Regions from separate parts of the Herbiconiux sp. FW305-C-125 genome, predicted to be linked through region 2. Evidence: predicted binding sites of a transcription regulator. Region 2 holds the regulator's gene; the other holds the start of a gene.

Region 1 (9,928 bases), on a different contig from region 2:
CTGCAGGATGACGGTGCCCGTCCAGGTCTTCGTGTTGGACCCGATGCGGATGTGATCCTCTGCCGACACGCGCGTGCTCCCGCCCCGTGTCCTAGTGCCGTAGGTGGCGGTGAACCCACCTTCGGGTGTGCGCAGCAGCATCGCGGCGCCCGGCTGACCGAGCTCCTCCGCGGTGCTCTCGAAGATCGCCGTCAGCGCGTCCTGATCCAGCGGGGTCACGAGCCGGGATGGCGTCGCAGCCGCGCCCGCGTCGCTGTCGCCGGCAGGTGCGGTGGCCGACGACGGCGACGAGGATGCGGATGCGGGGGCCGAGCCCGGCGAGCCCGTGCACGCCGAGAGCGCGACAGCGCCCAGCAGGAGGACCGCGATCGTGGTGCTCCGGGTCGCGCGCATCCGCTGGGGGCTCCGCGGTCGAGTGCGCACTAGTACGCCTGCTGAATGGCCGCGGCCACCGCTCCGACGTCGTTGTTCGCTTCGAACACGCCGTCGAGGTCGTCGTAGAAGCCGGTGTTCACCATCACCGTGAAGGCGAGGTGCCGGCCGCTCTCGGTGTCCATCACGCCACCCAGGGTCTTGGTGACCAGCCGGTACCGCCCGTTGAACGAGTCGCCCCCGAGCAGCGTGCCGGTCTTCGCGAACACCTTGCCCGCCGACTCGCTGTCGGCCTGTACGTCGGCGAGTGAGCCGTCGACGCCGAGGATCGGCAGCGTCTCCTTCCACCGCTCGGCGTCGGGTCGCTTGGCGAAGATGGTCTGGATGTCGACCGCGTTCTGCGGGGTGATGAAGTTGCCCGACAGACCCGAGCCGTCGACGAGGGAGGCGCCGAGGGTGTCGAGGCCCGCATCCGCCCAGATCTGCTGCGCGATGCCCATACCGCTCTCGCAGGTGGGGTCGCCCGCCTCGGCGGCGAGGCGGCAGATGAAGGTCTGCGCGCCCCGGTTGTAGCTGATCTTCATGGTGTACTTCACCTCTTCGGCGAGCGGGAGGGATTCGAGCGCGGCGACGGTCGGCAGTGCGGTGACGGCGGCCTGATCGGGCAGCGTTGCGGCTGAATTCGGGGCGGTCGGGTTCGCCGAGACCGTGACGCCGGCGCGCTGCAACGCCTCGATGAATGCGGTGCGCGCGAACGACTCGGTGTCGTCGAGCACATACACCTTCAGCACCGGGTCGCTGTCGGCGGCGATGGTGCCCGTCACGACGAGTTCGTTCGGGTTGTCGGGCGACGGCGTCGGCGGTGTGACCTTCGTCGGTCCGCCGGCGGCCACCGTCTGCACCTGGTTGACGAGCGTCCAGGGCGCGACGGCGGGTGTGAGGGCCGCGGTGGCCGGCTGCCCCTCGGCTCCCGGCGTCACCAGCACGTCGAGCAGATTCTGGTTGATGATGGTCGGCGTGATCGGTTCGCCGGCGAGCTCGCCGCTGAACAACCGGTCGTCGATCACCACGTCGCCGTTCACCGCCGAGATGCCGGAGGCCTTGACCTGAGCCGCCAGCTCGTCGAGCCCCGCGAGCGGATTCTCGGGCGTGAGCGTGGCGCCGGGCAGCGGGTTGGCGTCGTTGTGGTCGAGGTTCGCGAAGTCGACCGTGCCGTCGGCCTTGGTGCGCCCGCCCATGGTGAGGTCGCCCTGGCCCACCAGCACGAGGTCGCCGGTGAGGGTGCCGCCGTTCACGGTGCCGTTCTGCTTCACCGGGGTGCTGACGGTGTGGTCGGGCCCCCACTTCACCCACGCGGCGCCCGCGCTGTAGGTCTTCACGAACGAGCCGGGTTCGGCCATCTTGTCGCCGTCGAGATCGATCAGCGTCTCACCGCTGTCGATGTCCTCCACCGAGATGAGCCAGCGGCCCTGCGCGTACTGCGGCTGGTTCATGACGTCGAGTGCCGCATCCGGAAGCCCAGGGACCTGACCGGGGCGGTAGGCCCCGCTCGCGTTGCTCGGGGTGGGGCTGCTGCTCGGCGTGCCGGTGCAGCCGGCCGTGACCGCAGCGGCGGCGATGACGGCGACGACCACGGCGGTGCGCCCGGCACCGGCGCGGGTGAGGCCGCGCCGGGTCACTTGCTCGCTCCGTTCGCGAGGACCTCGGCGAGCGCTCGGAAGGCCTGGTCGGCCGGATGCGCGCGCCCGGCCACGTTCGACTCGTTCATGTACACGACGATGCTGGCTCCCGTGGCGTTGTCATGGAAGGTGGCGGCGGTGAAGCCGACGCCCTCGCCGTTGTGCCCCCACCAGCCGTTCGTCTCGCCGATGCCGAGGGCGTACTGGTCGTAGGGCGGCGAGGCGATCTGGTGGCCCTGCTCTCGCTCATCCTGGGTCGCGGGCTTCAGGAGAGCGCCCGAGCCGAGTGTCTCGGCCCAGACCCGCCCGTCGTCGAGGGTGGAGAAGAGCGAACCGGCGGCGCCGAGGATGGAGGAGTTCTCGGTCTGGGGCTCCTGCGTTCCGTCGTCGGCCGGCTGGTAACCCGTGGGGTGCGGCTCGGCCCAGGTCGAGGCGTCGAGGATGTACTCGGTTCCGGTCTGGCCGAGCGGGTCGAGGATGCGCTCCTGCAGCACGTCGGCGTAGTCCTGGCCGGTGACCTTCTCGATCACGGCGCCGAGCAGGTTCGTGTTGGCGTTCGTGTAGACGTACTCGGTGCCCGGCTCGAACTGGGCGGGCTGGCCCAGCACGAAGCTGTTCAGCTCATCGAGGGTGTAGATCTTCGACGGGTCTTTGGAGAAGTCGGCGATGAACGCCTCGCCCACGTAGTCGGCGTTGCCGCTGGACATGTTGGCGAGCTCGCGGAGGGTGATGGTGTCGCCGTTCGTGACACCGTCGACGTACTGGTCGAGGGTGTCGTCGAGGCTCAGCTTGCCTTCATCGGCGAGCTGGAGCAGCAGGGTGACGGTGTACGACTTGGTGACGCTGCGGATGGGCCACTGCATGTCGGTGGTCACGGGCACGTTGCCGGCGATGTCGGCCAGGCCCACCGCCGTCGTCCACGACCCCTCACCCGGAACCCAGACACCGGCGGCGGCGCCGGGCACGTCGTAGTCGGCCATGACCTTCTCGACGGCGGCTTGCAGCTTCGACTGCAGCTCGGTGGGCAGTTCGCCCTCGGGGGCGGCGGAGCGGGTGGCGACGGGGGCCGGGGCGTCAGTGCTCGCGCCGGCTTCGGTGCTGCCGCTGCTCCCGCTTCCGGCCGTGCAGGCGCTCAGCAGGATCGCCGTCGCGACGGCCGCGATCCCCGCTGCTGCCCGCCTGTTCCGTCGCACGCCGATGCTGTGTGCCATGGGTCCCGCCTCCCGCTGCCGGCCGCCTTGCTGGATGACGGCCGCGCTGTGGTCACCATGCTGTCATGCACGGATGCGGCGGTGGAATAGACCTGGGTCCCCTGCGGGTCAGTCGTCCTCGGCGAGCTCGGCGGCCGCATCGATGCCGGTGCCGCGGCCACGGCCACGGCCACGGCTCCGCAGGGCGCGCACCTCGGCCAGCACCTCGCTGAACGACGGGAGCAGCTGCTCCCGCGAAGCGCGCTCGGCCTCCACACCCAGGCGCAGGATGTCGTTCAGCGGCACCGCATCGGCCTCGATGCGCTCGCGCAGCGCGGCGACGGCGTCATAGGGCGAGGTCACGGGCACGGGCGGCTGCTGCGCCGGCGCGGAGCGCCTCGGCGAGCGGCTTCGCGAGGCACGGTCGGCACGCGCATCCGCTTCTTCGGCCGGCGTGGGCGACGCCACCGCTGGGGCCGGCGGGGCGGCCAGCCGATCAGCGGTCGCGATCGCCAGCCCCGTCTGCAGTGCCGCGAAGTCGGGGATCACGCCGAGCAACCCGGGAATCTCCGGCGCCGCGACCACGACCTGCGCCGGTGTCGGCACCGGCAGCACCCGCACCGTGTTCGAGAGCGCGACCGTGTCGCCGTGCGGGTTCGCCGCCCGCACTCGGATGCGCCCGCTCTGCCGCGCGGTGAACCGCTCCGACACCGTGCGGCCGCGGACCTCGCGTGTGATGTCGGCGCGCCCCGGCAACTCGATGGTGAGCTGCTGCGCGCCCGCCAGCTCGACGTCGAGCCACACCTCGTCGCCCTCGGCCACGAGCGCGGGGCTCACGACCACGCTCCGGATCACCGGCGCCTCGAGGTTCTGCACGATCACTCCGCGCAGGTACGTGTACCAGTCCGCCGCGCTCGGCCGCTCACCTGGAGCCTCGCCGAGCGCGCGCTGCAGCATCCGTTCGCCCGTGTCGTCGAGCACGCTGCGAAGGCGGGCGGCGTCGCGGCTGCGCTCGAGTCCGTCGCCCGCGGGTGCGAGCACGCGCAGGATGAGAAGTCCGAGCTTGTACCGGTCCGTCGCCACGCTCTGCACCGACGGTGCCGCCTTGAGCACGGCGTCCGGATGCCCGTTCTCCCCCTCCCCCGACTCCACGGTCTCGGGCGCCACCCAGCCCACGCTGTTGCGCTGGGCGGCCGTCCCGCGACCGGCGGCGTCGGCGAACGCGGCCCCCTCGCAGCCGACCACGAAGGCGGTCGGCACCTCGCCCGCCCCGAACAGCACGGCCCGGTCGGAGAGGTCGCCGTAGACGATCCCGTGCCGGTGCAGCAGGTCGAGCAGCAGACACATCCGCGCGAGCACGGTGCAGCGGGCGACGAGGTCGCGCTCGGCGACGGCCTCCGCTCCCGCCCGTCGCGCGCGCTTGGGCGCGACCACGAGCCACTTGGCGCTCTGCGGTGCCTTGCTCGTCTCGCGCTCCCCCGCGGGAACGTAATAGAACGGATGCGCGGCCAGCGGCACCAGGCACCCCAGCGTCGCCCCGTCATCGTCGGTCACCGCGGCGAGCGGCCACGCGGCGACCCCGTCGAGCGTCGCGCGCTCACGCGGGTCGAGCCCGTCACGCCACGCGGCGAGCCGCCCGAGCCGCAGCGCGTCGTCGGCGCCGGCTGCATCCCGCATCCGCACGAACGCCACTCCGCCGTCGTATCCCGGCACGGTGAAGGTGTCGAGCCGCTCGACGTCGCTCGTCGCACCGCCGCCGATCCGCGTGCGCGCGCCGAGATCGGCCTCCCGCACGAGGAGTCCGCCGCGCGGGCTCAGCTCTGGGAGATCACGACCGTCCGACACGAGGAGCGAAGCTACCCCATCGTCATCGGTGTTGCCTGGCACCGCTCTGAGAGCGAGCCACGATCACCGCGCCAGCGCACACCCGCCACGCCCGCGGCGTCAGCACCGCTTCGCCTCGCAGCCCCGCCGAGCCCGCGCCCGCCTCACGCACCCTTCAGCGCGCTGATGCCCCGTGTCTCACCGCGTGAACACGTAGTGCACAACCCCCGTCGGCGACGCCACCGCCTCCACCGCGAATCGCTCCTCCACACCCTCGAGCCCCTCCCAGAGACTCACCCCGCGCCCGAGCACGATCGGTGACACGACGATGTGCATGTGGTCGACGAGATCCGCCTCGAGGAACTCACGCACGATCGTCGGCCCTCCGCCGAGCCGCACGTCGAGGCCGCCGGCGAGCTCGGTCGCTTCGGCGAGTGCCTCCTGCGGCGACACATTCCGGAACAGGAATGTGGTCTCGCCGAGAACGATGTCAGGCCGCGGGTAATGGGTCAGCACGATCACGGGCGAGTGGAACGGCGGTTCGTCGCCCCACCAGCCCTGCCAGGTCTCGTCCTCCCACGGCCCCGTCTGCGGCCCGAACTTGCCGCGGCCCATGATCTCGGCGCCGATCCCCGCCTTGGTCGCCGCGGCGAAGGCGTCGTCGACGCCCGTCGTGCCCGGCCCGTACGCTTCGTCACCGTGCCCGCTCATGCTGCCGAACGAGCGGGTCGGAAAGAACCACCCCATCAGCCGGTGCCCCGCGTGCCCGAACGGCGCCTCGAAGGTGCGCCCCTCCCCGGTCGCGAACCCGTCGATCGAGACGGCAAGATTGTGAACACGCAGCTTCGTCATGCTCCGAGCCTACCCGCATGTGTACGCCGTCCACATCCTCCCGGCGCGAGCGGCCGGCGATCACCTGCGTCATCCGTGCGAGGGAATGCTGCACCAACTGCCCGCGCCTTGTCGGCGGCTCCGACTACAATCGGGCACCAGGAGGCATCATGACTATCACCGAAGCGCGAGCACAGCAGGTCGAAGCCGCAGTCAGGTCACTGATCCCGCTCGTCATGAGCTGGTCGATGATCTTGTCGAGGAGCACGTCGCGCTTGCTCTTCTTGCCGCGGCTGCTTGGCATCCGTCACCTCCCCCGTGTCGTTGATCTCCGTGTACCACTTGGTACGTTTTTTCGTACCGTGTGGTCAGATTGGTGTACGCGACGCTGGGCTGTCAAGAGTCGGGTCGGGAGAGGTGGTGGTTTTTACGAGCGTGTTACACGGGCGAAACAGAGGGATCGCGCCTCGCGCGCGCTGTCCCACTCTGGTCGAATGCGTGTTCGGATATTCGAGCATTCGTCACTGATTGATGATAGAATATCAGTATGACTTCAGCTGCCCGACTCCGAGAGATCGTCACCGATCTCCGTGATGTCGCGGGCGCGGTCGGGGCGGGGTTGGGTGGGGTCTCTGACGAGGAGCTGCTGGAGGTGATGGCCGCTCTTGAGGCGGTGGGCCGGGTGGTGTCGGGGGTGCAGGTGCGGGTTGCGGGTGAGGTGGGGGTGCGGTCGCGGAGTGAGCTTGGTGATGAGGGGCTGAGCCGGTCGTTGAACTTCACCAGCCCGGTGAAGCTCGTCGCGAACGTGACGGGGGCATCGGCGCGGGAGTGCAAGGCGCGGCTCGAGCTCGGGCAGCGACTGCGAGGGGCGATGCTCCTCGGCGGCGGCGAAGGCCCCGCCCCGTTCCCCGCGGTGGGAGCGGCCCTGGATGACGGCACGGTGGGTGTGGAGGCGGCGGCGGTGATCGTGAAGGAGTGCGGTGCGCTGGCCACCCGGGGATGCGCCCCTGACGTTGTGGCCGGCGCGGAACAGACCCTGGTCGATGAGACGGTCGCGTTGCACCTCACCACAGATGAGACCCACAAGTTGGCCATCCACCTCCGCGAAGTCATCGACCCCGATGGTGCGGAGCCGCGGGATGAGGTGTTGCAAGCTCAGAGGTCGTTGACGATCGCGCAGGCTTCGGATGGGATGATCCGGGGGAAGTTCGCGTTGACGCCGGAGCAGGGCGGGGTGTGGTTGGCGAGTATCCAGGCGATGCAAAGCCCCCGCGTGACCGGGCCCCGGTTCCTCACCGACGAGGAAGCTGTCGCAGAGATGGTCATGACCGACATGCGGAGTCAGGCGCAGAAGAATGCGGACACCGTGACCGAGTTGATCGCGCGCGCCGCGGGCGCCGCGGACATGCCGCGCCTGAACGGGGCCACCACCACCGTGAACGTGCATATCACTCTCGACGACCTCGAGGCCGGCCGCGGTGTGGGGTGGATCGACGGGATCGACGCCCCGATCCCGGCGTCGACCATCGCGCAGATGCGCTGCTCGTCCCCAACGGCGGTGACGGTGTTCGGTGACCGCGGCGAGGTGCTTCACCAGGGGAAGATGAAGCGGTTCTTCACTCCGGCGCAGAACCGGGCCCTCGCCGCCCGGGATGGCGGCTGTGTCGCCCCGGGCTGCGACCGGCCACCCTCCTTCTGCGAAACCCACCACGTCGATGAGTGGGGGGATGACGATCACCCGCCGGGCCGAACCGACATCGATAACGGCGTGCTGCTGTGTCACTTCCACCACTCCCACCTCCACCGTGCGGCGTGGAAACTGATCATGCTCAAAGGCGTCCCCCACCTCATACCGCCGAGGTGGATCGACATCACCCAGGCCCCGATCCCGACCACCCGCCGACGCACCATCAACCGGCCAGCCGCTTAATCCGGCGCGCCCGGAAACGCAACCACGGAACATCTTCGGCAAGCGCGCAGCGCGCGGCAGCACGTCAACAAACAGCACCCCGAACGTCTCACCCCGACAGAGGCTGCCGCGCGCTTCGCGCTTGCCCTCAATGAACCATGGTTGAATCGAGAGGCGTCACCTAGAGAGGATTGCGCCAGGTCGGGTCACGACACGGCAGGCTGGCTGGCTGGCTGATCGAGATTCCGACACCTCTGGACGGCGCTTGCAACCTTCCACGCTCGCGTCGTGCTAGCGGAGCTCGGCTGCTGCCGCCCTCAGCTCGGCGAAGGCTGCCCTCGTATGTGTGACCAGGTCGCCCGGGGCATCGTCGCGCTCTGGGTCGGACCACCGGCGATAACCGAGGCCGAACGCCAGCACCCCGAGCTCCGCCGCCACCTGCGCTGCCGCCTCCGACGTACCGCGGCGACGCAGCGCATCCGACATCGCCGCCGCCAGACCGACGGTCTTCATCGCATTGCGGGCCCGCAGCTCATCGTTGGATTCGATCGCCGCATGGAGACGCGGGCCGAGACCGCGGTTGAACTCCGTCATCGCCCCGGATGCACGATCGAGGCCGCTCGCCACCGCATCCAACGGCGACGCATTCTCCGGCGCCGCGGCGATGCCCTCGGCCAGCAGCGTGCTCAGCATCTCCTGCCCCGCCGACAGGAGTTCACGCTTGTCGGTGAAGTGCCGGAAGAACGTGCTCCGCGTCAGCCCTGCCCGCTCGGCGATCTGCGCCACCGTCGTCTCGTCGTAGCCCCGCTCGGTGAAGAGGTCGAGCGCGGCCTCGACGAGGCGCTCCCGCGCATCCGGTTTCCATCTGGGCACACGCTCAGTCTACGCGATGCGACATGTGTCTCATCAGGGTGCTACTGTGATGAGACATTAGTCGCATCACACCGTGGAGGTTTCCCCTGCGCGTCTTCATCACCGGCGGCACCGGCCTGATCGGGTCGGCGGTCGTCGCCGAACTGCTCTCCGCCGGCCACTCCGTCACCGTCCTCACCCGCTCCGACGCGTCCGCCGCCAAGGCCGCCGCCGCCGGCGCCGACACCGTTCGCGGCAGCCTCGTCGACCTCGACTTGCTTCGCCGCGAGGCTGAGAAGGCCGACGGGGTCATCCACCTCGCCTTCGGCAACGACTTCAGCACACCCGAAGCCCTCAACCAGAACATCGCCGAGGAGACCGCCGCTCTCACCACCCTCGGCGACGCACTGATCGGCACGGGCAAACCGCTCGTCACCGTATCGGGCACCCCTCAGGCCGACGGCCGACCCTCGACCGAAGACGACCCACTACCCACGGGCGGCCCGGTCGGCGGACGAGGCGTGACGGTCAACCGCATCCTCGCGCTCGCCGAACGCGGCGTACGCACCTCAGCCATCCGCCTCCCCCGCACGGTGCACAACAACGGAGAGGGCGGATTCGCAGGGCTGCTCACCCAGATCGCCCGCCAGACCGGCGTGGCCGGATACCCGGGCGACGGCAGCCAACGTTGGCCTGCCGTGCACGCCCTCGACGCCGCCGTGCTGTTCCGGCTGGCGCTCGAGAACTCACCCGCGGGACACGCCTGGCACGCGGTGGCGGATGAGGGCGACAGGGTGCTCGACATGGTGACCGTGATCGGCCGTCGGCTCGGACTGCCCGTCGAATCGGTGCCGGTCGAGAGCTTCGGACCGATCGGTCCCGTGTTCGCCGCCGACCAGCCCGCTTCCAGCGCACGCACCCGCGCCGAGCTCGGGTGGGAGCCGACCCGGCCGAGCCTGCTTGCGGACCTGGAGAACGTCGAACCCTGAGCCTCAGGCCGGTCAAGCCGCCGCATCCGCCTCCAACAGGCGCAGAGCCTCGAACAGCGCTGCCCGATGGCGCTCGTCGAGCGGTGCGAACAGCGTCGGCAGCATCCGGGATGCCACCCCACGTCCGGCGTCGAGCACCTCCTCCCCCCTCTCCGTGAGCGCGTACTCGAGCCGGCGCCCCCGACCGGAGGACCGCGTGACCCACCCACCCGCGATCAACCGCGTCGCGAGGGTGCCGAACGACTGGTCGCTCTGGAAGGTCGCCACCGCCAACTCGTGACC
Region 2 (9,928 bases):
TCGGCGGATTCGACCAGATCGTCATGAATCCGAGACCTTCGGGAACATCCTCCGGCCGGCAGGCGTTGATATTCTCGAGACCAATCATGTGAGCATTTCTACGAACCAGATCCAGAGCGCGCTCGTTCACGTCGACCGCCCACACCGTCGCATGCGGTGATTCCAGGGCGAGTGAAAGCGCGATCGGCCCCCATCCGCATCCGAGATCCAGCAGATTCCCGCCGGGCGGAGGAGTGGGCACGTTCGCCAGCAGCACCTGGGTGCCGGTATCGATCCGCTCGGGGCTGAACACGCCCGACGCCGTCGTCAGGCGGTAGCGATCGCCGGCCAGGGTGACGTCGATCTCACGCAGCGAGAGTTCTCCCGCCGGGTGCGCGGAGAAGTAGTGCTCGCCAGCCATAGAGGGAATCTAGCAAACAAGGAGGCTAGTCTTGACCGCAATGTCAGACCACGAGACCGTTGACACCGAGACCACGAACGACGACGTCGTCGCCCGCGTGCTGTCCCGTGCCGAGACCCGATCGAGCGGCTATTCGCTCTTCGCCACCGGCGCGGCGCAGGCGCTGCAGCGACCCGAGACCACGGCGACGGATGCGGGTGACGGCTACGACGGCGACCAGTTCGACCGAGACGACCGCCAGTCGCTCCGCCGCGTCGCCGGGCTCTCGACGGAGCTCGACGACGTCACCGAGGTCGAGTACCGGCAGTTGCGACTGGAGAACGTCGTGATCATCGGCGTCTACTCGCAGGGCACGCTCGCCGACGCCGAGAACTCGCTGCACGAACTCGCCGCGCTCGCCGAGACGGCGGGTGCGGTGGTGCTCGACGGGCTGCTGCAGCGCCGGCCACATCCCGACCCCAGCACCTACTTCGGCAAGGGCAAGGCCGAGGAGTTGCGCGCCATCGTGGCCTCGCTCGGCGCCGACACGGTGATCGCCGACACCGAGCTCGCCCCGAGCCAGCGTCGTGCGCTCGAAGACGTGGTGAAGGTGAAGGTGATCGACCGCACCGCGGTCATCCTCGACATCTTCAGCCAGCACGCCAAGAGCCGTGAGGGCAAGGCCCAGGTCGAGCTCGCGCAGCTCGAGTACCTGCTGCCGCGGCTGCGCGGATGGGGTGAGTCGATGTCCCGCCAGGCCGGTGGCCAGGTGGGTGGCGCGGGCGCCGGAATGGGCTCGCGCGGGCCGGGTGAGACGAAGATCGAGCTCGACCGCCGCCGCATCCACACCCGCATGGCCAAGCTCCGCCGCCAGATCAAGGAGATGAAGCCGGCGCGCGACGCGAAGCGGGCCAACCGCAAGCGCAACGCCGTGCCGAGCGTCGCGATCGCCGGGTACACCAACGCCGGCAAGTCGTCGCTGCTGAATCGCGTGACGAGCGCGGGCGTGCTGGTCGAGAACGCCCTGTTCGCGACCCTCGACGCCACGGTGCGCAAGGCGTCGACCGCCGACGGCCGGCCGTACACGCTGGCCGACACGGTCGGTTTCGTGCGGCAGCTGCCGCACCAACTGGTGGAGGCGTTCCGCTCGACCCTCGAAGAGGTCGCCGACGCGGATGTGGTGGTGCACGTCGTCGACGGATCGCACCCCGACCCGGCCAGCCAGATCACCACGGTGCGCGACGTGCTCGGCGACGCCGGCGCGCGTGACATCCCGGAGATCGTCGTGTTCAACAAGAGCGACCTCGTCTCGCCCGACGACCGCTTGGTGCTGCGCGGCCTCGAACCGCACGCCATCTTCGTGTCGGCACGCACCGGCGAGGGCATCGCCGAGCTGCTGGCGGCGATCGACGCGATCCTGCCACGGCCGAGCGTGCCGGTCGACCTGCTCGTCCCCTACGAGCGGGGCGACGTGGTGACGATGCTGCACGAGAAGAACACGGTCCTCAGCACCGAGTACGAGGCCGACGGAACGCACGTGCGCGCGCTCGTGAACCCCGAGTTCGAGGAGCGACTGGTGGAGTTCGCGGTCGACCGCTGACCCGCCCCGGCGGCCGGCCGGCCTTCTTCGGAGGCGGCCGGCCGCATCCGCTCGTCACATTCGGTCACAGCCCTGTTGCCCGCGGGGGTGGCTTGTTAGAGTCGTCGCAATCGTTGCCCACCCGGGCACGAGGAGCGACAGCCGAGCCCGGCACCCGCCCACGAAGCGCCTTCGACCGCGATGGTTCCGGATGCGCCGTGGTCGCGTGCGGCCTCGGCACCACGGCACTCCCGGCGAGACGTCAACTGACCTCGACCACAGGGAGCACCGCCGATGACCGCATCCGCCTCGCGCACCCCGTCCGGGTCCGGTGCGCCGGAGGCCGACTGTCCGGAGCCCGACTGTCCCGACGTCGCCGCCGTTCCGTTCTCGTTCGAGCTCTTCCCGCCGCGCTCCGAGCAGGCCGCCGCCGCGGTGCGCGAGACGGTGCGGATGCTCGCTGCTGCGCAGCCGCAGTACATCTCGGTCACGTACGGCGCCAACGGTACGAGTCGCGACACGTCGATCGAACTGCTCCGTTACATCCTCGAGCACACCGACGTGCATCCGCTCGCCCACCTCACCTGCGTGGGCAATTCGCACGCGGAGGCCTCGAAGGTCATCCGCGAATTCCTCGAGGCCGGGGTCACCAGCTTCCTCGCCTTGCGGGGCGACCCGCCCGCCGATGCGCCCGCGGGCGAGGTGGTGCTCGGCGATCTGCACAGCGCCAGCGAGCTGGTGCAGCTGATCCACCGGGTGCAGGCCGAACGGATGCCCTACACCGAAGAAGGGGTGCCGGGCCTGCCCGGGGCGACCCGCGTGAAAGACGGGCGGCGCCGGCTCGAGGTGGCGGTCGCGGCGTTCCCGAACGGGCATCCGCGGAGCAAGGCGGGCTTCCACGACGTCGACGCGCTGCTGGCCAAACAGGTGGCGGGCGCGGAGTTCGCCATCACGCAGCTCTTCTTCCACGCCGACGACTACCTCGGCTTCGTCGAGCGCGCCCGCGCCGGCGGCGTGACCATGCCGATCGTTCCGGGCATCATGCCGGTGACCACACCAGCACGGCTGCTGCGTATCGCCGAACTCGCCGGCCAGGACGTGCCGACCGATCTGCTGCGTGCGCTCGAGGGCGCGCCTGACGACGAGGCACGGTTCCGCGTCGGCGTCGACCACGCTGCCGACCTCGCTCGCACGGTGCTCCGTGGCGGAGCGCCGTCGTTGCACCTCTACACCTTCAATCAGCACCGTGCCGCACTCGCCGTCCTGCGGGCGTGCGGTCTCCTCCCCGCCCCATCGATCAAGGAATACGCATGAGCAACCAGACCTCCTTCCCGGCCGGCACCATCCTCGGCTACCCGCGCATCGGCCGTCGCCGCGAACTGAAGAAGGCCGTCGAGGCCTTCTGGGCCGGCACGATCGATGCCGACGAACTCGAGGCGACCGCCGCGAGCCTGCGCTCGGCGACGCGTGCCCGCCTGGTCGAGCTGGGGCTCGGGCAGAGCGACTCGTCGATCCCGGAGAGCTTCTCCTACTACGACCAGGTGCTCGACGCAGCGGTGACGGTGGGCGCCGTGCCGGCTCGGTTCGCCGACCTCGTCGATGCGGAGGGCCGCATCGATCTCGCCGGCTACTTCACCATCGCCCGCGGCGAGGGCGCGCGGGCGCCGCTCGAGATGACGAAGTGGTTCGACACGAACTACCACTACCTCGTGCCCGAGATCGGGCCGGAGACCGGGTTCTCGCTCGCGAGTCGGCGGCTTCTCGACGAATTCCTCGAGGCCAAGGCCGAGGGCTACCTCACCCGCCCGGCCATCGTCGGCCCGGTGACGTTCCTCCTCCTCAGCAAGGCGAGCGACGACGCGCCGGAGGGGTACCGGCCGCTCGACCGGCTCGCCGACCTGCTGCCGGTGTACCAGCGGCTGCTGGCAGAACTCGCCGATGCCGGCGCCGAGTGGGTGCAGCTCGACGAGTCGGCGCTCGTCAGCGAGAGCATCGACATTCCCCGGGCGGATGCCCTCGACGCGCTCCGCACCGCCTACGCGGCCCTGACGACGGGTGAGCGGCCCTCGATCTTCGTCGCTTCGGCCTACAACAGCCTGGACGACGCCCTGCCGGTGCTCGTCGAGTCGGGCGTCGAGGCGATCGGCCTCGACCTCGTGCGCGGCGAACTGCCCGATGCCCTCGACCCCGCGCTCGGCCACCTCGGCGAGACCGTGCTGGTGGGCGGCGTGATCGACGGTCACAACATCTGGCGCGGCGATCTCGCGGGCGCCTACGCGAAGCTCGAGGCGCTGGGGGCGTTCACCTTCAACGTGTCGGTGTCGTCGTCGACCTCGCTCTTCCACCTGCCGCACGACGTCGCCGACGAGTCGAAGCTCGACCCGCGCCTGGTCTCCTGGCTCGCCTTCGCCGACCAGAAGGTGCAGCAGATCGCCACGCTCGCGCACGGCCTGAGCGGCGGCCGCGTCGCGATCGAGGACGAGCTCGCGGCGGCGACCGCGGCGCTCGCCGATCGCCTCGCCGCACCCGGTGTGCGCGACGGAGCGGTGCGTGCCCGGGAGGCGGCTCTGACGGGTGGCGACTTCACCCGCGACAGCTACGCCGACCGCCTCGCGGCTCAGGATGCGGCGCTCGGCCTGCCCCTGCTCCCCACCACCACGATCGGGTCGTTCCCGCAGACCGGCGACATCCGTCGCGCCCGCGCCCGCCTGCTGAAGGGCGAGCTCACGCAGGAGGACTACACGGCACTGATGCGCGACGAGATCCGCCGCGTGGTGCAGCTGCAGGAGGAGATCGGGCTCGACGTGCTGGTGCACGGCGAGCCGGAGCGCAACGACATGGTGCAGTACTTCGCCGAGCACCTCGACGGTTTCGCGGTGACCGAGCACGGTTGGGTGCAGTCCTACGGCAGCCGTTGCACTCGGCCCTCGATCCTCTGGGGTGACGTGTCCCGGCCGGCTCCCATCACGGTCGACTGGTCGGTGTTCACCCAGAGCCTGACCGCCAAGCCGGTGAAGGGGATGCTCACCGGCCCGGTCACCATCCTCGCCTGGTCGTTCGTGCGCGACGACCAGCCGCTCGGCGAGACCGCGCGGCAGGTCGCCTTCGCTCTCCGGGACGAGATCCACGACCTCGAGGAGGCCGGCATCGGCATCGTGCAGGTCGACGAGCCCGCGCTCCGCGAACTGCTGCCGCTCAAGAAGCGCGACCAGCCCGCCTACCTCGACTGGTCGGTCGGGGCGTTCAAGCTGGCGACGTCGGGGGTCGGGGCGGCGACGCAGATCCACACGCACCTCTGTTACTCGGAGTTCGGCGTCGTGATCGACGCGATCCGCAACCTCGACGCCGACGTGACCTCCATCGAGGCGGCCCGCTCGCGCATGGAGGTCGTGCACGACATCGAGTCGAGCGGCTTCGACCACGGCGTCGGCCCCGGGGTCTACGACATCCACTCGCCGCGCGTGCCCTCGGTCGAGGAGGTCACCGAACTCCTGGAGAAGGCGCTCGCCGGAATCCCGGAGCGCCAGGTCTGGGTGAACCCCGACTGCGGGCTCAAGACCCGCGGCTACGACGAGACGGTCGCGTCGCTGCGCAACGTGCTGGCCGCCACCCGCGCCGTGCGCGAGCGCGTCGCCACCTCCGCGTAGTCGCTCGACAACGCAAACGTCGCGCCATCCGGCCGCCCTGGCGGCGCGGATGGCGCGACGTTCGCGTCTCTGAAGGGCCCGCGGCTCAGACGGCGCGGAGCACCGCGACCACTTTGCCGAGCACGGTGGCGTAGTCGCCGAGGATCGGCTCGAAGTTGCTGTTGCGGGGGAGCAGCCAGGTGTGGCCGTCGCGCTGCCGGAACACCTTGACGGTGGCCTCCTCGTCGAGCATGGCGGCCACGATGTCGCCGTTCTCGGCGGTGGCCTGCTGCCGCACCACCACCCAGTCGCCGTCACAGATGGCGGCATCGATCATCGACTCGCCGACCACCTTCAGCATGAACAGGTCGCCGTTGCCCACGAGCTGCCGGGGGAGAGGGAAGACCTCGTCGACCTGCTGCTCTGCGGTGATCGGGATGCCCGCCGCGATGCGGCCGACGAGTGGCACCAGGGTCGCGTCGCCCACGGGCGGTGCGGAGTCGATGTCGGGCCCGGGATTCGCATCCGACCCCGGGATGTCGATCAGCACCTCCATCGCCCGCGGACGGTTCGGGTCGCGCCGGAGGTAGCCGCTGAGCTCGAGCTGGTTCAGCTGGTGCGTCACGCTCGAGAGTGAGGAGAGCCCGACGGCGTCGCCGATCTCGCGCATGCTCGGCGGGTACCCGCGCGCCACGACCGAGCGCTGGATGACGTCGAGGATGGCGAGCTGCTTGTCGCTGAGGCTCTTGCGCCGCCGGGTGCGGCCCGCGTCGTTCGCCACGTCTACCTGCTTTCTGGATGCTCCGGATGTCCCGCCCCGTCTCAATGTCGGTGGCTGGTGATTGAGTTCTCCTGTCGATCGAAACTGTATCCGAGAACTGCTCGGAAACGTACATGAATTCGAGTGTGTCGCGGACGCAGGCCTTGATTTCGACTTGACGAGACCGAAAATCGAATATACATTCGGAACATAACTTCGTACCCGGAGGAAATCATGAGCATTGCAGCACCCCGCCTGGTTACCACTGCTCCGTCCACGCGCCTGCGCATCACGGCGCGCGGCCGCAAGGTGCTCGCCGTGGTCATCACACTGCCCGTCATCGCCGTACTCGGCCTGCTCGCCATGTTCAGCGGCGGCTCCGCCATCGCCACCGGGAGCGCCGGCACCGCCGACTTCGACTACCTCACGGTGCAGGCCGGTCAGAGCCTGTGGGGCATCGCCGAGACCATCGCACCCGAGGCCGACCCGCGCGACGTCATCGCCGAAATCATGAGCCTCAACCAGCTGCACGAGTCGGCGGTTCAGCCCGGCCAGCGCATCGCCATCCCGGCCGACCTCGCCGACTGAGACCGATCGACCGGGCGCGGAGGCGGCGCGCGCGGGCCCGTAGAATATTTCGGGTGACTTCCCTCGACGAGCTGCCCATCCGAGACGACCTGCGCGGTCTCGAGCCCTACGGCGCTCCCCACCTGCACCTTCCGGTCGAGCTCAACGTCAACGAGAACACGCACCCCATTCCCGAAGACGTCGCCCGCGACATCATCGAGGCCATCGCGCGCGAGCTGCTCACGGTCAACCGCTACCCCGACCGCGAGTTCACCGCCCTGCGCGACTCCCTCGCCGTGTACCTCGGCAACGGGCTCATCCGTGAGAACATCTGGGCGGCCAACGGTTCCAACGAGGTGCTGCAGCAGATCCTCATGGCCTTCGGCGGCCCGGGCCGGTCGGTGCTCGGCTTCCCGCCCACCTATTCCATGCACTCCATCATCGCGTCGGCCACCGGCACCCGCTGGATCGCGGGGGAGCGCGACGCCGATTTCGAGATCACGCCCGCCACCGCGGTGGACTGGATCGAGCGCACCAGCCCCGACATCGTCTTCTTCTGCTCGCCGAACAACCCCACCGGCACCGCGCTCGGCCTCGATACGATCGCCGCCGCCTACGACGCGACCGAGGGCATGGTGGTGGTCGACGAGGCCTACGCCGAGTTCACCCCGGCCGACGAGCCCTCCGCGCTCACCCTCCTCGAGGGCCGGCCGCGCCTCATCGTCTCGCGCACCATGAGCAAGGCCTTCGCCTTCGCCGGTGCGCGCTTGGGCTACCTGGCCGCCGACCCGGCGGTGACGGATGCGCTGCGCCTCGTCCGTCTGCCGTACCACCTGTCGGCCCTCACGCAGGCGGCCGCCGTCGCGGCGCTGGCGCACGCGGACGAGATGCTCGCGATGGTCGACGACATCAAGCGGCAACGCGATCGCATCGTCGCCGGCCTCACCGAGCTCGGCTACCAGCCGTGGCCGAGCGCCTCGAACTTCGTGCTCTTCGGCGGGGTCGACGACCCCGAGTGGGTCTTCGACCGGCTCATCGAGCGCGGCATCATCATCCGCAACCTCAGCATCCCGAACCACCTGCGGGTGAGCGCGGGAACCGCGGCCGAGACCACCGCCTTCCTCGAGGCCATGCGCGAGCTGACCGCCGGTGCCGCTGCCCGCGAGTCGGCGCAACCGGCTGCTCGGTAGGATCGAGACCATGACAGAACCCCGCACCGCCCACCTCCAGCGGGAGACGAGCGAGTCGTCGATCGATCTCACCCTCGACCTCGACGGAACCGGCGTGGCCGACATCCAGACCTCGGTGCCGTTCTTCGATCACCTGCTCACGGCGTTCGCGAAGCACTCGCTCACCGACCTCACCGTACGGGCCACGGGCGACACCCACATCGACGTGCACCACACCGTCGAAGACACCGGGATCGTGCTCGGTCAGGCCATCCGCCAGGCGCTCGGCGACAAGTCGGGCATCTCGCGCTTCGGCGACGCGCTCGTGCCGCTCGACGAAGCGCTCGTCCAGGCCGTCGTCGACATCTCCGGCCGGCCGTTCCTCGTTCACACCGGCGAGCCCGCCGGTTTCGAGTTCCACCTGATCGGCGGCCACTTCACGGGGTCGATGGTGCGGCACGTCTTCGAGGCAATCGCGTTCAACGCCGGGTTGACGGTGCACGTCACCGTGCTCGGGGGCCGCGACGCGCACCACATCGCGGAGGCGGAGTTCAAGGCGTTCGCCCGCGCGTTCCGTCAGGCCAAGGCGCTCGACCCGCTGGTGTCCGGCGTGCCCTCGACGAAGGGCGCGCTGTGACGAAGGTCGTGGTGCTCGACTACGGCAGCGGCAACATCCACTCGGCCGCCAAAGCGCTCGAACGCGCCGGGGCCGATGTCACGGTCACCGCCGACCGCCAGGCCGCGATGGAGGCCGACGGTCTCGTCGTGCCCGGCGTCGGCGCGTTCAGTGCCGTGATGGAGCAGCTGAACGCCGTGCGCGGCGGCGAGATCATCGACCGGCGACTGGCCGGCGGCCGGCCCGTGCTCGGCATCTGCGTCGGCATGCAGGTGATGTTCGCCGACGGGATCGAGCGCGGCGTCGACACCGAAGGTCTCGGCGAGTGGCCGGGCACCGTGGAACGGCTCGACGCCGAGGTGGTGCCGCACATGGGCTGGAACACGGTGGATGCGCCGGCCGACTCGGTGCTGTTCGCGGGCATCCGCGACGAGCGCTTCTACTTCGTGCACTCCTACGCCGCGCAGGAGTGGGAGCTCACCCCCGACAAGACGCACCGTCCGCCGCTCGTGACCTGGGCCGAGCACGGTTCGCGGTTCGTCGCCGCGGTCGAGAACGGGCCGCTGTCGGCCACCCAGTTCCACCCGGAGAAGTCCGGCGACGCCGGCATCCGGCTGATGGCGAACTGGATCGGCACGCTGCGGTAGGTTTTCTGGGGGCCTTTCGGCCCGCTTCCCCACCGATCGAGGAATGATGAGCGAGTTCAACAAAGCGCCCGGTCTCGTGCTGCTGCCGGCCGTCGACGTCGCCGACGGCAAGGCCGTGCGGCTCACGCAGGGCAAGGCCGGCACCGAGACCAACCACGGCGACCCGGTCGATGCCGCGGCGGACTGGATCGCGCAGGGCGCCGAGTGGATCCACCTCGTCGACCTCGACGCCGCCTTCGGCCGTGGCAGCAACCTCGGCGTGATCAAGAAGGTCATCCGCCAGGCGCGCGGTGTGAACGTGGAGGTGTCGGGCGGCATCCGCGACGACGCCAGCCTCGAGACGGCCCTCGAGTCGGGCGCGAAGCGCATCAACCTGGGCACCGCCGCGCTCGAGAACCCCGAGTGGGCGGCCCACGTCATCGCGCAGTACGGCGACGCCATCGCTGTGGGCCTCGACGTGCGGGGCACCACTCTGGCCGCCCGGGGCTGGACGCAGGACGGCGGAGACCTCTGGCAGGTCATGGACCGCCTCGAGGAGGCCGGTTGCGCCCGCTACGTCGTGACCGACGTCACGAAGGACGGCAC

What was found. The regulator LexA, encoded in region 2, represses DNA repair genes until DNA is damaged. The targets are predictions, from matches to a motif close to TCGAACANNTGTTCGA.
Region 1: the regulator LexA is predicted to act here: its motif matches at 6,387-6,402, upstream of AC3WLB_RS13705 (HNH endonuclease signature motif containing protein).

Annotation. Positions count from the first base shown of each region.
Region 1 covers NZ_JBYSYO010000005.1:33,235-43,162, reverse strand. The annotation lists gene AC3WLB_RS13730 (serine hydrolase domain-containing protein) at 1-393, opposite strand, end outside; gene dacB (D-alanyl-D-alanine carboxypeptidase/D-alanyl-D-alanine endopeptidase) at 423-2,051, opposite strand; gene AC3WLB_RS13720 (serine hydrolase domain-containing protein) at 2,048-3,262, opposite strand; gene AC3WLB_RS13715 (hypothetical protein) at 3,371-5,086, opposite strand; gene AC3WLB_RS13710 (dihydrofolate reductase family protein) at 5,264-5,917, opposite strand; gene AC3WLB_RS13705 (HNH endonuclease signature motif containing protein) at 6,444-7,826, shown strand; gene AC3WLB_RS13700 (TetR/AcrR family transcriptional regulator) at 8,097-8,678, opposite strand; gene AC3WLB_RS13695 (SDR family oxidoreductase) at 8,735-9,646, shown strand; gene AC3WLB_RS13690 (MarR family winged helix-turn-helix transcriptional regulator) at 9,659-9,928, opposite strand, start outside.
Region 2 covers NZ_JBYSYO010000003.1:58,798-68,725, reverse strand. The annotation lists gene AC3WLB_RS10650 (class I SAM-dependent methyltransferase) at 1-400, opposite strand, end outside; gene hflX (GTPase HflX) at 441-1,979, shown strand; gene AC3WLB_RS10640 (methylenetetrahydrofolate reductase) at 2,253-3,272, shown strand; gene metE (5-methyltetrahydropteroyltriglutamate--homocysteine S-methyltransferase) at 3,269-5,605, shown strand; gene lexA (transcriptional repressor LexA) at 5,691-6,365, opposite strand; gene AC3WLB_RS10625 (LysM peptidoglycan-binding domain-containing protein) at 6,579-6,932, shown strand; gene AC3WLB_RS10620 (histidinol-phosphate transaminase) at 6,986-8,101, shown strand; gene hisB (imidazoleglycerol-phosphate dehydratase HisB) at 8,112-8,717, shown strand; gene hisH (imidazole glycerol phosphate synthase subunit HisH) at 8,714-9,343, shown strand; gene priA (bifunctional 1-(5-phosphoribosyl)-5-((5-phosphoribosylamino)methylideneamino)imidazole-4-carboxamide isomerase/phosphoribosylanthranilate isomerase PriA) at 9,390-9,928, shown strand, end outside.